Regions from separate parts of the Pseudomonas sp. S30_BP2TU TE3576 genome, predicted to be linked through region 3. Evidence: predicted binding sites of a transcription regulator. Region 3 holds the regulator's gene; each other region holds the start of a gene.

Region 1 (3,794 bases), 310 kb from region 3:
CATGGGCGTGTTGCCGTTGCAGTTCAAGCTGGATCAGAACCGCAAGAGCCTGAAACTCAACGGCAGTGAAACCCTGGACATCCTCGGTTTGACCGGCGTCGAGCTGACGCCACGGATGAACCTGACGCTGGTCATCAACCGTGAAAACGGCACCAGCGAGAAAGTCGAAGTACTGTGCCGCATCGATACGCTCAATGAAGTGGAGTACTTCAAGTCCGGGGGGATTCTGCACTACGTGTTGCGGCAGTTGATTGCGTCATGACCGACCGCTGACAAAGACACCGCCTTCGGGCGGTGTTTTTGTTTGTGGCACCCCCCCTATAATCTCGCGCCGCCGAATGTGGCCTTGCCCACAATGTTGCATCCGACTCATGACCACTGTGGGAGCGAGCTTGCTCGCGATGGCGGCTCAACATTAACGATGATGTTGAATGACACTCCGCTATCGCGAGCAAGCCCGCTCCCACAGAGGTTGGCGGCGCACCGCAAATACTGACACAAGGACTTCAAATGATTGCCCTGCCATGGACGTTTCTGGTCCTGCTTTCCCTAGGCTACGGTCTGGCGCTGACCTACGGCCATCTCGGTTGGCTTTCTGCAATCCCGCTGTTCTTGTTACTGGTCGCTGGCGCCGCAGTCCGCCAACGCGTGATCCCTTTTGCCCGTCTCCTCGGCCACGGCCTGTTCATCGTCCTGGCACTGACACTGGCGACGCATTGGCTACCCGGTTTCTACAACGGTCGAGGCATCGACCCCCAGCGTTTTACCGATAATGCCGTGCCGTTTGCCATGCACCTGAATCTGGACAAACCGCTGATCGGCTTCTGGCTGTTACTGGTTTGTCCGTGGATTGTCGGCCGCCGTTCGCTTCGGCTATCCCTGTATGCCACCGCACTGGCACTGACCTTGAGCGCCGTGCTGGCGTTGGGTGGCGCGCTGCTGCTCGGCATAATCGCCTGGGCGCCGAAGTGGCCAGATCAAGCCTGGCTGTGGTTGCTCAACAATCTGCTGCTGGTGACGCTGGTCGAAGAGGCGCTGTTTCGTGGCTATATCCAGGGCGGCCTGAGCCGGTGCCTGAAAAACCGGCCCTACGGTGAAAACCTCGCCCTGCTGCTGGCGTCATTGATGTTCGGCCTGGCCCACACCGGCGCGGGATGGCAATGGGTTTTGCTGGCGACCCTGGCCGGGGTCGGCTATGGCCTGGCCTATCGGTTCGGCGGTCTGGGCGCCGCCATTGCCAGCCACTTTGGCTTGAACCTGCTGCACTTCGGCCTGTTCACCTATCCGATGCTCGTCGGCTGACGCAAGGGTCATTTCGCGACGCATTGCTAATTATCAAAAAATAGTCTCAACAATCCGCCGACCTTGCCGATACAGCACTTGAAAGCCTTGCGGATTAAAAAAGCCATGCGTAACAACCAGCCAATTACACAACGCGAGCGGACCTTCCCGGCTCAGCAACGGTTGATTTCCACCACCGATGCCAAGGGCATGATCACCTACTGCAACGACGCCTTCGTCGAAATCAGCGGGTTTTCCCCAGAGGAGCTGATCCGTGCACCGCACAACCTGGTCCGTCACCCCGACGTCCCGGTCGCGGTGTTCGCGCACATGTGGGGCACACTGAAACAAGGCTTGCCATGGATGGGCATTGTCAAGAACCGCTGCAAGAACGGTGATCACTACTGGGTGAACGCCTATGTGACACCGATCTTCGAAGGCAATCAGGTAATCGGTTACGAGTCGGTGCGGGTCAAGCCCACCGCCGAACAGATCCGCCGCGCCGAAGCGCTCTACCAACGCATCAACCAGGGCAAGCCGGCCGTTCCTTCCTCGGATAAATGGCTACCGGTCCTGCAGGATTGGCTGCCGTTCATTCTGGTCAGTCAGTTGAGCTTCATGATCGGTGCATCGCTGAACTCGCAATGGGGTTTTGCCCTGGCGGCCGGTCTTTCGGTGCCTCTGGGCTTGCTGGGTCTGAGCTGGCAACAGCGCGGTCTCAAGCGTTTGTTGAAACTGGCTGAACAGACGACGTCTGACCCGTTGATTGCACAGATGTACACCGACAGCCGTGGTGCCCAGGCGCGTCTGGAGATGTCGATCCTCAGCCAGGAAGCGCGTCTGAAAACTTGCCTGACCCGTCTGCAGGACACGGCCGAACACCTGAGCGATCAGGCCAGGCAATCCGATGCCCTGGCGCACAACAGCTCCACCGGCCTGGAACGTCAGCGCGTCGAAACCGAGCAAGTGGCCACCGCGGTCAATCAGATGGCCGCTACCACCCAGGAAGTCGCCAGTCACGTACAACGCACTGCCGATGCCACCCAGGAAGCCAATCGCCTGACCGGTCGTGGTCGCGACATCGCCGGGGAAACCCGCGAAGCCATCCAGCGCCTGTCGGTGGTGGTCGGTGAAACCGGCGTGACCGTGACCCAACTGGCCAAGGACAGCAACGAAATCGGTGGTGTGGTCGACGTGATCAAAGGCATCGCCGACCAGACCAACCTGCTGGCGCTGAACGCCGCCATCGAAGCGGCCCGTGCCGGTGAGATGGGTCGTGGTTTTGCAGTGGTGGCCGATGAAGTCCGTCAGCTGGCGCAACGCACCAGCGAGTCCACCGGGCAGATTCATGCGCTGATCGCCAAGCTCCAGCAAACCGCCGGTACTGCCGTGCAAACCATGGAAGCCGGACATCGCCAGGCTGAAGAAGGCGTAGCGCGGGTACTGGAAGCGGACCAGGCACTGGTGGGGATCAGCGAGGCGGTGGCCAACATCACCGACATGACCACCCAGATCGCTGCTGCGACCGAAGAGCAAAGTGCCGTGGCCGAAGAAATCAGCCGCAACATCAGCAATATTTCGTCCCTGGCGGACCAGACCTCGGAACAGGCACAGAATTCGGCGCTGCTGAGTGAAGAGCTGACCAAGACTGCGAATACCCAGTATTCGTTGGTGGAGCGGTTTAACCGCTGTTAGAGGCTGGAATGACAAAAAACCCGGACAGTGAAAGCTTCCGGGTTTTTTATTGCCAATATGAAATGTGTACCGCCTGGACAGGCCTCATCGCGAGCAAGCTCGCTCCCACAGGGTTTTGTGTTGATCACACAATCAAGCCACACCAAAGATCACTGTGGGAGCGGGCTTGCTCGCGAAGAGGCCAGTTGCAATACCACATCTTTCAATGAAGAAATGCGACCACTTTCTGCGCCGCAGCCACCAAATGCTGCTCATGACTAAACCCCGAAGCCTTCAACGGCTTCAAATCATGATCCCCCGCCACCAGCCAGCACACCTCGATACTTGGCGACAGCGCATAACCCGCGACCGCCTCGCGATTGCCCAACGCATCGCGCTCGCCCTGCACAATCAAAGTCCGAGTCTTCAGCCCGGCCAGATGCTCGACCCGTGGCTTCTCCGGTTTGCCCACCGCATAAAACGGATAGCCCAGGCACACCAGCGCATCCACACCCAACTCATCGGCCAGCAAACTGGCCATCCGCCCGCCCATGGACTTGCCACCGATGGCCAGCGGCCCGGCGACATGGCGTCGCACTTCGGCATACACCTCGCGCCAGCATTCCAGCAGTTTCGGGGCCGGATTTGGCGGGCGTTTGCCGCCGTCGGTGCGCCGTAGCGCCATGTAGGGGAACTCGAAACGCAAGACGTTGACACCAAGCCCGGCAAGGCGTGCAGCCATGTCGCTCATCCAGTCGCTGTCCATCGGCGCGCCGGCGCCATGGGCGAGGATCAGCGTCGCCGAAGCCGGGGCTGGCGCGGCGTTCCAGAGCCATCCG
Region 2 (3,794 bases), 3.3 Mb from region 3:
GTTGGTGCTGGTGTGGCGAATTCGTCCGAAAGCGGTGACCAACCTGCACCAGGTGGAAGATGCGCCGCTGCATCACGTGGCCATGCCGGACAACATGACGAGTTCGCCGCTGGTGGCCTGCCTCGATCCGCGTGTTGATGAGCAGGTGGTGCAGGATCAGATGACCGGTCCGGTAAGTGCCGGGCCAGAGCCTGAATCAGAGCCTGAAACAGTCACCGAAACTGAATCCGGTCAGCCGCCGGAAGATCCTGATACAGGGCGGGATCCCAACTACAGCGAGGCCAGGCCTTAAATCCAGGGCACAAAAAAACGGGCAGTCACCGCAAGGGACTGCCCGTTTTTTTATTGACGCGCTATCAGATGTCGTCTTTGTCGAAGCGACGCGCTTCGCGTTGCAATTGGTAGACGAAGCGTTCGACCTGACGCTGTACCAACCCGCTCATGTTGTGGAAGCGAACGCCGGCGAAGGTGGTGGAGATCTTTTCTTCGAAGTGCAGATAACGCAACTCGACCGGAGCGGTCATCTTGCCAAAGGGCAGTTCGGCGCTGAAACGGTCGTAAACCTGACCCAGTTGCAGGCTGCCAGTGATGTCGCCGTCGAAGCGCAGCTTGCAGCCGGTAGCGGAAATATCCAGCAGCTTGCCGCTGATCAAAGTCTTGAGCTTTTCGCCGTCCAGGTTGACGTTGACCAGTTGGGCCAGCTTCAGCGCGGCGCGGAACGCATTACGACGCTGGTGGTACACCACTTCGTCGGGCAGGCTGCCGCGATAGCAGCGGCTGCTGCCGGATTCGTCGATGGTCAATTGGCCGTTGCTTTCCCAGGCGATGCGCACGCCTTCGTGGAAACCTTCGACCTTGAACGGTTCGCCCGCCAGCAGGTAACGCTCGCCATCGCGGGGGATCATTTCGTCCAGGGCCATCATGTTGCTTTCACGGTCCAGGTCCACCAGATAGCTCTGGAAGCGCTGGCTGCGCTCGTGGAACGTGATGATCAGCGGGTCATGGCTTTCGAGCAGCTGGCGCAGGTTGCCGGAGATTTCCAAGGGCGTGGAGAGCACCTTGGGTGGCTGCGGAGCATCATCCACGGATAAGGCATTGGACACGGTTAATCAATCTCCAGACAAAATTTGACTACGACTAGCCAGCATTTTGCCAGCATCTTTTACGTCTTGGATAGAGCGGGCTCTTCGAACGGTTTAAGCCTGACTGAGCGGGCGTGGCTTAGCAAGCTTGGAGAAGGTTCCGCTGGCATCGTAAAGCGCCGGGGTTTCACCGCCAGTAAGGATTTTCAGCTGGGTGGCTGTAGCCGCTTGCTGGGTGAGGATCGACTGGCCGTTGTTGGCGTTGATGGCCTGGCACTGGGCGATGAGATCGGTCAGTACGTCACTTTGCGCCAGCAACTGGTCGCCAATGCTCGACTGGCTGGCCAGTTGCTCCAGGCCGTCGCGATTGGTCGGCAGGTTGAGGCTGGCGAGAATTTCACTGCGCTTGCGGCCATGCTGTTCGAGCAAAACGACCAATGCCTGTTTCTGCGCCAGGATGTCCTCGAGCAATGGCATGTCGCGACCATGCAGCGCCAGGGATTCGGTCTGCAGCAACTCCAGCAAGTGTTGTGCCGGAGCAAAGTCGTCGGTGATCAGTTGCAGTAAATGAGTGTCGTGCATGGCTGGCCTTGGGTTTTAAGCGTCCAAAAGCCTGGCGCCGGCGGTGGCCTAGCGCTGGGCTTCGAAATTGAGCAGTTTGCTGGCTACACGGTTGCTGTCGACCTTATAGCTGCCATCGGCAATCGCTGCTTTCAACTCGGCCACGCGGGCGTTGTCGACGGCAGGCTGATCGCGCAGCTTGTCAGTGACCTTCTGCAACTGTTGAGCCTCATTGCTGAGATGTACCGATTCCCCGCTTTTGACGGTACCGGCCTGTTCGGCCGCGGACTCCAGCGGCGCGGATTTGCCGGCTTCGGCGCTTTCCTTGCTGGCGCTGGTACGTGTACTGCCCGAAAGGGACGAGGAGCTGTTTAAACGGCTGAAATCGATGACCATGATAAAAAACCTCTGGGAATTTGGACGCTTGCCATGGTTTCGGCCATTCCCTGGAAAACTTTAGGCTCATTTATCGATGAGCCGTGCGCGCGCCAGCGCTTGCCCTGCATGGAGCACAGTCTAGGGAACAGCCAGCGCAAGCGCCACATTCTGATGAACAGAGAACCTTACATGGACACTTCCACCTGCCCCGGCGCCGTGACCTGCGCCTTGATGACTCGCTGGGAATTGAGGTTTTTCACCCGGATCTGTTCGCTCAGGCTGCCGTTTGACAGGGCTTCGCCCGGCATGCGCACGCTGAGCGTACCGCTGCGGGCGGTAATCACCACCTGATCACCCTTGCGGATGACCTCGGCCTGTTCGATATGCACCAGGGTAATCACCTGGTCGGTGACCATTGGTCGGGTCAGTCGCTGGCCGATCGCCTGATCGAGGGTGGTCAGGTAGCCCTGGCCGATCAGGCTGATATCGCGCTCACGCAGGACCACATCCCCAGGCTCGACAATGGCTGCGCGGCGCAGTGGCCGGGCGGTGGTCACGACATCGCGAAACAGGCGAACTTGAGCGGGTACGAAGACCGTCCAGGGGGATGCGCCCTCGCAGCGGACCTTGACCGTGACCCGTCCCAGCGGCTTTGGACTCTCAAGCGTTGCTGTCAATTCCTTGTCGCACATGGGCATGTGCATGCGCGGATCGAGCGGGTTGACCTGGATCTCGTAGCGACCTTCGGTTTGACTGGTCGCCAGATAGTCTTCTACGGTGAATTCAAGAAAGCCCTGAGTGACGCCGATAAGCATGTCAGGCAAGGTAACCGCGTCAGCAAGGGCAGGGCTGCCAGCGTTGAACAGGCAAACGGCCGCCAGCACGCCGAGCAATTTGCGGTAGGGTGTGGTCAGGCGTCGAAAAAATGTCGGTTCTGTGTTCATAACGATTAAAAAAGCAAGCGCCGTGCCGATTAGTGATGAAGGCGCGTCGCAACAACACTTGGCGTTGGTGTAGGAGTCTGGGCATGGCTGGTGTAATGGATTCGGTAAACCAGCGCACGCAACTGGTGGGGCAGAATCGCCTTGAGCTGTTGTTGTTCCGTCTCGACGGCCAGCAGCTGTACGGGATCAACGTTTTCAAGGTTCGGGAGGTGCTGCAATGCCCCCAGCTGACGCTGATGCCCAAGTCCAGTCCTGTTGTGTGCGGTGTGGCGAACATCCGGGGGGCGACCATTCCGATCCTTGATCTGGCAATGGCGACCGGCTCCGGTGCGTTGAAGGACAAGAACAATCCGTTCGTGATCATCACGGAGTACAACACCAAGACCCAGGGTTTTCTGGTTCGCTCGGTGGAGCGCATCGTCAACATGAACTGGGAGGAGATCCATCCGCCACCCAAGGGCACCGGACGCGATCACTACCTGACGGCGGTGACGCGGGTCGACAATCAGTTGGTCGAAATCATCGACGTCGAGAAAGTGCTGGCGGAAGTGGCACCGACGCCGGAAGCGATTTCCGTGGGTGTGGTGGATGTCGAAACCCAGCACAAGGCCCTTTCGTTGCGCGTGCTGACGGTCGACGACTCATCGGTGGCGCGCAAGCAGGTCACGCGTTGCCTGCAAACGGTCGGCGTCGAAGTGGTGGCGTTGAACGACGGTCGGCAAGCGCTGGACTACCTGCGCAAACTGGTCGACGAGGGCAAGAAGCCGGAAGAAGAGTTCCTGATGATGATCTCCGACATCGAGATGCCGGAGATGGACGGGTATACCCT
Region 3 (3,794 bases):
TGGTCGGCCCGGCCGGCATGGGCAAGACCACCACCCTGGCCAAGCTGGCTGCCCGTTACGTGCTCAAGTACGGCGCGCAGAACATTGCGCTGGTGAGCATGGACAGCTTTCGCATCGGTGCCCAGGAACAGCTCAAGACCCTGGGGCGCATTCTCAATGTGTCGGTGACCCACGTCGATCCGGGCCAGTCCCTGGTGCAGGCGCTGGAGCCGTTGCTGCGCAAGCGTGTGGTGCTGATCGATACCGCTGGCCTGCAGGCCAGCGATCCGGCACTGCGCATGCAGCTCGAAAGCCTGGCCGGTCGTGGCATCCGCTCGAAAAATTATCTGGTCCTCGCAACCACCAGCCAGAAACAGGTTCTAACGGCCGCGTACCACAGTTACAAGCGTTGTGGGCTCGCTGGCTGCATTCTGACTAAACTGGATGAAACGGCGAGCCTGGGCGAGGTGTTGAGCCTGGCCATCAGTCATGAGCTGCCGGTGGCCTACCTGACCGATGGCCCGCGGATTCCGGATGATTTGCATCTGCCGCGTCGTCACCAGTTGGTCAGTCGCGCCGTGAGTGTGCAAATGCAGGAAGAACCCAGCGAAGAAGCCATGGCTGACATGTTCGCTGACATCTACCACAGCCCGACCAAGCAGGTTGGCTGAGGTAATAATGAACAGTTTTTGTACCTACATCGATGGTCTGCCATGCATTGTTCCGTTTGTGAACGCGCAGCCAGTAATGTGGCCTCCGTCTATGCAAGACAAGGTAAAGAAATAACATGGGCAGCATGCATCCCGTACAGGTGATCGCGGTGACCGGCGGCAAAGGTGGCGTCGGGAAAACTAACGTGTCAGTGAACTTGTCCCTGGCTTTGGCTGAGCTTGGCCGGCGCGTCATGTTGCTGGACGCCGACCTGGGGTTGGCGAACGTCGACGTTCTGCTGGGCCTGACACCCAAACGTACCCTGGCCGACGTGATCGAGGGCCGCTGCGAACTGCGCGATGTACTGCTGCAGGGGCCAGGCGGCATCCGTATCGTTCCGGCCGCATCCGGCACTCAGAGCATGGTGCATCTGAGCCCGGCGCAACACGCAGGCCTGATCCAGGCCTTCAGCGATATTGGCGATAACCTCGACGTATTGGTGATCGACACCGCTGCGGGCATTGGTGACTCGGTAGTCAGTTTCGTTCGCGCAGCCCAGGAAGTGCTGCTGGTGGTGTGCGACGAACCGACCTCGATTACCGATGCCTACGCCTTGATCAAGTTGCTCAATCGCGACTACGGCATGAACCGTTTCCGCGTCCTGGCCAACATGGCCCAGAGCCCGCAGGAAGGGCGCAACCTGTTCGCCAAGTTGACCAAAGTCACGGATCGCTTCCTCGACGTCGCCCTGCAATACGTCGGCGCGGTGCCCTACGACGAAAGCGTGCGCAAGGCCGTGCAGAAGCAGCGTGCTGTCTACGAGGCATTCCCGCGTTCCAAGTGCTCGCTGGCGTTCAAGGCCATCGCACAGAAAGTCGATACCTGGCCGCTGCCTGCCAACCCGCGCGGGCACCTGGAGTTTTTCGTCGAGCGCCTCGTGCAACAGACAGCAGGACCTGTGATATGACGGCCAGCGGTTACAACCTCTACAAAATATCGGCGCGTGATGCGCAGTACGAGCTGATCGAGCGTTACGCGCCGCTGGTTAAACGCATTGCCTACCACTTGCTGGCGCGCTTGCCGGCCAGTGTCCAGGTCGAAGACCTGATCCAGGCCGGGATGATCGGCCTGCTTGAAGTGTCGACTAAATATGACGCCAGCAAAGGCGCCAGTTTCGAGACGTACGCGGGCATTCGAATCCGCGGCGCCATGCTCGATGAAGTGCGCAAGGGGGACTGGGCACCACGTTCGGTTCACCGCAATACGCGCATGGTCAGCGACGCCATTCGCTCGATTGAAGCGAAAACCGGCCGTGACGCTAAAGATCACGAAGTTGCGGCCGAACTCCAATTGAGTCTCGACGATTACTACGGGATTTTGAACGACACCCTGGGCAGCCGGTTATTCAGTTTTGACGATCTGTTGCAGGACGGCGAACACGAAGGGCTGCACGAGGATGGCGCGAGTGCTCATCTCGAGCCGTCACGCGACCTGGAAGATGAACGCTTCCAGGCTGCGCTGGCGGATGCGATTGCCAATTTGCCGGAGCGCGAGCGACTGGTGTTGGCGCTGTACTACGACGAAGAGTTGAACCTCAAGGAAATCGGTGAGGTCCTGGGGGTCAGCGAATCTCGGGTCAGCCAGTTACACAGCCAGTGCGCGGCCCGTTTGCGGGGGCGTTTGGGGGAGTGGCGAGCGCGCTGAAGGCAGTGTGGGGGACACTGCGAAAGAGGCTGGTGTGGTGTTGAGCTGCGCCGGTCCCGATCTGTTGTGCTCCAGACAGTCATTGAGTGCTTTGCCGGATTGATTGAAATGGCGCGTCCAGGTGCTGGGCGCGTTTAAGACTGCTTGGAGGTCGAATTGGACAAGAACATGAAAATCCTCATCGTTGATGACTTCTCAACGATGCGGCGGATCATCAAGAACCTGCTGCGTGACCTTGGGTTCACCAACACCGTCGAGGCCGACGATGGCACTACCGCCATTCCGGTGCTCAACAGCGGAAGCATCGACTTTCTGGTAACGGACTGGAACATGCCTGGCATGACCGGTATCGATCTGCTGCGCCACGTGCGTGCCGATGAAAAGCTCAAGCACCTGCCGGTGCTGATGGTGACCGCTGAAGCCAAGCGTGAGCAGATCATCGAAGCGGCCCAGGCCGGCGTTAACGGCTATGTGGTCAAACCCTTCACGGCCCAGGCGTTGAAAGAAAAAATCGAGAAGATTTTCGAACGCATCGGTTGATGAGTGCGCCACGGGGGAGCTATGGGCAATAACGAAACTTCATTGGGCGACTTTGAGTCGACCCTGAAAAAACACGCCGTCGAATTGGTCGCGAGCCTTGAAAAAGGCAAGTTCGGCGACGCCGTGCAATTGATCCATGAGCTCAACCAGACCCGTGACCGCGGCCTGTATCAGGAAGTGGGCAAGCTCACTCGCGAGCTGCATAGCGCGATCGTCAATTTCCAGATTGACCCGCACATGCCGCAAGCCGAAGAGGTGTCGCAGATCACCGATGCTACCGAGCGTCTGGGGTATGTGGTCAAGCTGACCGAGGCTGCGGCCAACCGCACCATGGATCTGGTGGAAAGTGCCACGCCGCTGGTCAATGGCCTCGCGGATGAAGCCCAGGCCTTGAGCACGGACTGGGGGCGCTTCATGCGTCGCGAAGTCGACGCGCAAGAGTTTCGTGAGCTGGCCCGGCGGGTTGACGGGTTCCTGACGCGCAGCGGCACGGACAATCGTGCGGTGTCGGGCAACCTGAACGACATCCTGCTCGCCCAGGATTACCAGGACCTCACAGGGCAAGTGATCAAGCGTGTGACCCAGTTGGTCACCGAAGTTGAAAGCAACCTGCTCAAGCTTGTGCTGATGGCCAGTCAGGTGGACCGCTTTGCGGGCATCGAACATGACCATGAAGCGATGCTTGCGGAAAAAGATCCACAAAAACATCTCTCTCAGGGTGAAGGTCCGCAGATTCATGCCGATAAAAGAGAAGACGTTGTGTCCGGTCAGGACGATGTGGACGATTTGCTATCCAGCCTAGGGTTTTAGACTTTTAGGTATTTTGGGTTTTTAGACCTGTTAGGAGCACCCCCCTGATGAGCTTCGGCGCCGATGAAGAGATCCTTCAGGATTTCCTGGTTGAGGCCGGCGAGATTCTA
Region 4 (3,794 bases), 3.0 Mb from region 3:
CTTGTACAGCTTCAGGCGCACAACGCCGTTCACGTTGACCTGGGACGCATCGATCATCTGTTGCAGCATCAGACGCTCAGGGCTCCACCAGTAGCCGGTGTAGATCAGGCTGGCGTACTTGGGCATCAGCTCGTCTTTGAGGTGAGCCACTTCGCGGTCCAGGGTGATCGATTCGATCGCACGGTGGGCACGCAGCATGATGGTGCCGCCTGGGGTTTCGTAGCAGCCACGGGACTTCATGCCCACGTAGCGGTTCTCGACGATGTCGAGACGGCCGATACCGTGTTCGCCACCGATACGGTTCAGGGTCGCCAGTACGGTGGCCGGAGTCATTTCGACGCCGTCCAGCGCGACGATGTCGCCGTTGCGGTAGGTCAGCTCCAGGTACTGCGGCTTGTCTGGAGCGTTTTCCGGGGAAACGGTCCAGCGCCACATGTCTTCTTCGTGCTCGGTCCAGGTGTCTTCCAGCACGCCGCCTTCATAGGAGATGTGCAGCAGGTTGGCATCCATGGAGTACGGGGATTTCTTCTTGCCGTGACGCTCGATCGGGATCGCGTGCTTATCGGCGTAATCCATCAGCTTTTCACGGGACAGCAGGTCCCATTCACGCCACGGAGCAATCACTTTCACACCTGGCTTCAATGCGTACGCACCGAGTTCGAAGCGAACCTGGTCGTTGCCTTTACCGGTGGCGCCATGGGAAATGGCGTCAGCGCCGGTTTCGTTGGCGATTTCGATCAGGCGCTTGGCGATCAACGGACGAGCGATGGAAGTACCCAGCAGGTACTCGCCTTCGTAAACGGTGTTGGCGCGGAACATCGGGAAAACGAAATCGCGCACGAACTCTTCGCGCAAGTCGTCGATGTAGATCTCTTTGACGCCCATGGCCTGAGCCTTGGCGCGTGCAGGTTCGACCTCTTCGCCCTGACCCAGGTCAGCGGTGAAGGTCACCACTTCACAGTTATAAGTATCCTGCAGCCACTTGAGGATCACCGAAGTGTCCAGGCCGCCGGAATACGCCAGAACGACCTTGTTTACGTCCGCCATGCCATCACTCCACGGGGTTCTACGGAAAGCCGTGAAGTCTACCGCTCATGCAGAACAATTTACAGTGGCGCGACAGCTTATGACGACGAAGCGACAGATTCTGTCGAGAGCGCGACGATGACCGAAGAGTCAGGAAGTTGCCGATACGGCTGCTTTTGTCGCTTGCGGGGCGACTTGTTCCGCCGGCGCTCCCCGCTCCAGGCGTACCGCTACACGACGGTTCTTCGCGCGGTTGACGTTGTTGGTATTAGGCGCCAACGGATAACGCTCGCCATGGAAACGCACGGTGATTTGCGATTCCTGGATGCCGTTGGCCTTGAAGAACTCCATCACTGCCAGCGCCCGGCGCCGCGACAGGTCGCGGTTGGTCAGGCGGTTGCCGCTGTTGTCGGAGTGACCGTCGAGCTCGATGTGATTGACCGTCGGATCCGCCTTCATGTACTCCAGCATCACCTGCAGCCTGGCCTTCGCCGCACTGTCGAGTTCGATTCCGCCGCCGGGGAAGCCGATTTCGGATTGCTTCACCTGCTCGAAGTTCTGCGGCAACAATTTGGCCACGCAACCCTGGTAATCGGCAAAGGCCTTGTTGAACCTGACCGGCAACAAGCGCACTTCCGAGACCCGGCCATCCCCCGAGGAATGGCGAACCACCGGGCTGCGACCGTCCATCAGACCGTTGATCAGGCGTCCGGCCTGAACCTGTGAACTGTTGAACAACACGTTGCCGCTGCCGACTCTCACCGTGCCCAGATTGATATCGTCACGCCCCGGTTGCCACGGTGCCGCAGCCGCCAGCAAGGTCGCCGAACCGCCGCCGATCATCGGGTTGTAGCTTTTCAGACGAAAAGTCGCCTGCTCGCCGGCACGACGCACGAACTCGCCCGAACCGAAGTCGGTAATCGGCTGCGTCAGACGGCATTCGAACTTGTCACCTTCGACCGTCCACTCAATGTTCTCCAGACGGGTCTGGAAAGTGAGCGCCATTGCCGGAAGGCTGGCAAACACACTGAGCAAGGCTAAATAACGCTGGCGCACGGGAGGCTCCACTGGCTTCTACAACAAAAAGACCGACACACACATGTTTACGGCATACCTGTTGGATATCGGAAGCTTCCTGCAAAACTTGATAGCGAGTGCCTGCAAGAGTCTTTTCCGGTAGCATTCCCTTGAGTTTGACCCGCCTGGAATCCCCTCATGTCCGACCGCCTGACCCTGCTGCGTCCCGACGACTGGCATATTCATCTTCGCGATGGTGCCGTGTTGACCAATACCGTCGCGGATGTCGCGCGCACCTTTGGCCGCGCCATCATCATGCCCAACCTGGTTCCACCGGTGCGCAATGCGGCCGAAGCCGACGGCTATCGCCAGCGGATTCTCGCTGCCCGCCCGGCCGGCAGCCCGTTCCAGCCGCTGATGGTTCTGTACCTGACCGACCGCACCCAGCCTGAAGAAATTCGCGAGGCCAAGGCCAGCGGATTCATTCACGCCGCCAAACTGTACCCGGCTGGCGCGACCACCAACTCGGATTCTGGCGTCACCAGCATCGACAAGATCTTCCCTGCACTCGAGGCCATGGCCGAAGTCGGGATGCCGTTGTTGGTTCACGGTGAAGTCACCCGTGGCGATGTCGACGTGTTCGACCGCGAAAAAATCTTCATCGATGAACACCTGCGCCGTGTGGTCGAGCGCTTCCCGTCCCTCAAAGTGGTTTTCGAACACATCACCACGGCGGACGCCGTGCAGTTCGTCAACTCGGCTCCGGCCAACGTAGGCGCGACCATCACTGCTCACCACCTGCTGTACAACCGCAACCACATGCTGGTGGGCGGGATTCGGCCGCACTTCTATTGCCTGCCGATCCTCAAACGCAATACGCACCAGGAAGCCCTGCTCGACGCCGCCACCAGCGGCAGCGAAAAATTCTTCCTCGGCACCGACTCGGCGCCCCACGCCCAGCACGCCAAGGAAGCGGCCTGCGGTTGCGCCGGTTGCTACACCGCTTATGCGGCCATCGAGATGTATGCCGAAGCCTTCGAACAGCGCAATGCGCTGGACAAGCTCGAAGCCTTCGCCAGCCTCAACGGCCCGCGGTTCTATGGTCTGCCGGCCAACACCGATCGCATCACCCTGGTCCGCGAAGAATGGACCGCCCCTGCCAGCCTGCCATTTGGCGAGCTGACCGTTATCCCGCTGCGCGCCGGTGAAAAACTGCGCTGGCGCCTGCTGGAGGAACACGCGTGAGTGAAGACCATTTCGACGACGAACTGGAAGGCAATGGCGGCGGAGGCGGCCCTCGTCATCCAATGGCTGCCAGGTTCCGTGGTTACCTGCCGGTTGTCGTCGACGTAGAAACCGGTGGCTTCAACTCGGCCACCGATGCCCTGCTGGAAATCGCCGCGACCACCATCGCCATGGATGAAAAAGGTTTTGTCTACCCGGATCACACCTACTTCTTCCGTGTCGAGCCGTTTGAAGGCGCGAACATCGAACCGGCCGCCCTGGAATTCACCGGGATCAAGCTCGATCACCCGCTGCGCATGGCCGTGAGTGAAGAGTCCGCCCTGAACGATATCTTCCGTGGCGTGCGCAAGGCTCTCAAGGCCAATGGCTGCAAACGGGCGATCCTGGTCGGGCATAACAGCAGCTTCGACCTGGGTTTCCTGAATGCGGCGGTTGCGCGCCTGGACATGAAGCGCAATCCGTTCCATCCGTTCTCCAGTTTCGATACCGCAACGCTCGCAGGCCTC

What was found. The regulator FliA, encoded in region 3, starts transcription of late flagellar genes. The targets are predictions, from matches to a motif close to CTAAAGTTTNNNNNNNNNNNGCCGNTAA.
Region 1: ABIA48_RS05315 (methyl-accepting chemotaxis protein) is a predicted target of FliA. The motif match lies at 1,348-1,375, and genes of this name have one in related genera.
Region 2: flgM (flagellar biosynthesis anti-sigma factor FlgM) is a predicted target of FliA. The motif match lies at 2,076-2,103, and genes of this name have one in related genera.
Region 4: ABIA48_RS20270 (flagellar protein MotY) is a predicted target of FliA. The motif match lies at 2,148-2,175, and genes of this name have one in related genera.

Annotation. Positions count from the first base shown of each region.
Region 1 is NZ_JBNDLK010000001.1:1,172,996-1,176,789, forward strand. It holds gene acnA (aconitate hydratase AcnA) at 1-262, shown strand, start outside; gene ABIA48_RS05310 (CPBP family intramembrane glutamic endopeptidase) at 511-1,302, shown strand; gene ABIA48_RS05315 (methyl-accepting chemotaxis protein) at 1,408-2,976, shown strand; gene ABIA48_RS05320 (alpha/beta family hydrolase) at 3,179-3,794, opposite strand, start outside.
Region 2 is NZ_JBNDLK010000001.1:4,743,202-4,746,995, forward strand. It holds gene ABIA48_RS21610 (MFS transporter) at 1-292, shown strand, start outside; gene ABIA48_RS21615 (flagellar brake protein) at 357-1,103, opposite strand; gene ABIA48_RS21620 (flagella synthesis protein FlgN) at 1,197-1,664, opposite strand; gene flgM (flagellar biosynthesis anti-sigma factor FlgM) at 1,713-2,039, opposite strand; gene flgA (flagellar basal body P-ring formation chaperone FlgA) at 2,207-2,965, opposite strand; gene ABIA48_RS21635 (chemotaxis protein CheV) at 3,049-3,794, shown strand, end outside.
Region 3 is NZ_JBNDLK010000001.1:1,483,561-1,487,354, reverse strand. It holds gene flhF (flagellar biosynthesis protein FlhF) at 1-650, shown strand, start outside; gene fleN (flagellar synthesis regulator FleN) at 767-1,597, shown strand; gene fliA (RNA polymerase sigma factor FliA) at 1,594-2,334, shown strand; gene ABIA48_RS06760 (chemotaxis response regulator CheY) at 2,503-2,874, shown strand; gene ABIA48_RS06755 (protein phosphatase CheZ) at 2,896-3,684, shown strand; gene ABIA48_RS06750 (chemotaxis protein CheA) at 3,732-3,794, shown strand, end outside.
Region 4 is NZ_JBNDLK010000001.1:4,434,208-4,438,001, reverse strand. It holds gene ABIA48_RS20275 (argininosuccinate synthase) at 1-1,047, opposite strand, end outside; gene ABIA48_RS20270 (flagellar protein MotY) at 1,177-2,082, opposite strand; gene pyrC (dihydroorotase) at 2,242-3,288, shown strand; gene rnt (ribonuclease T) at 3,285-3,794, shown strand, end outside.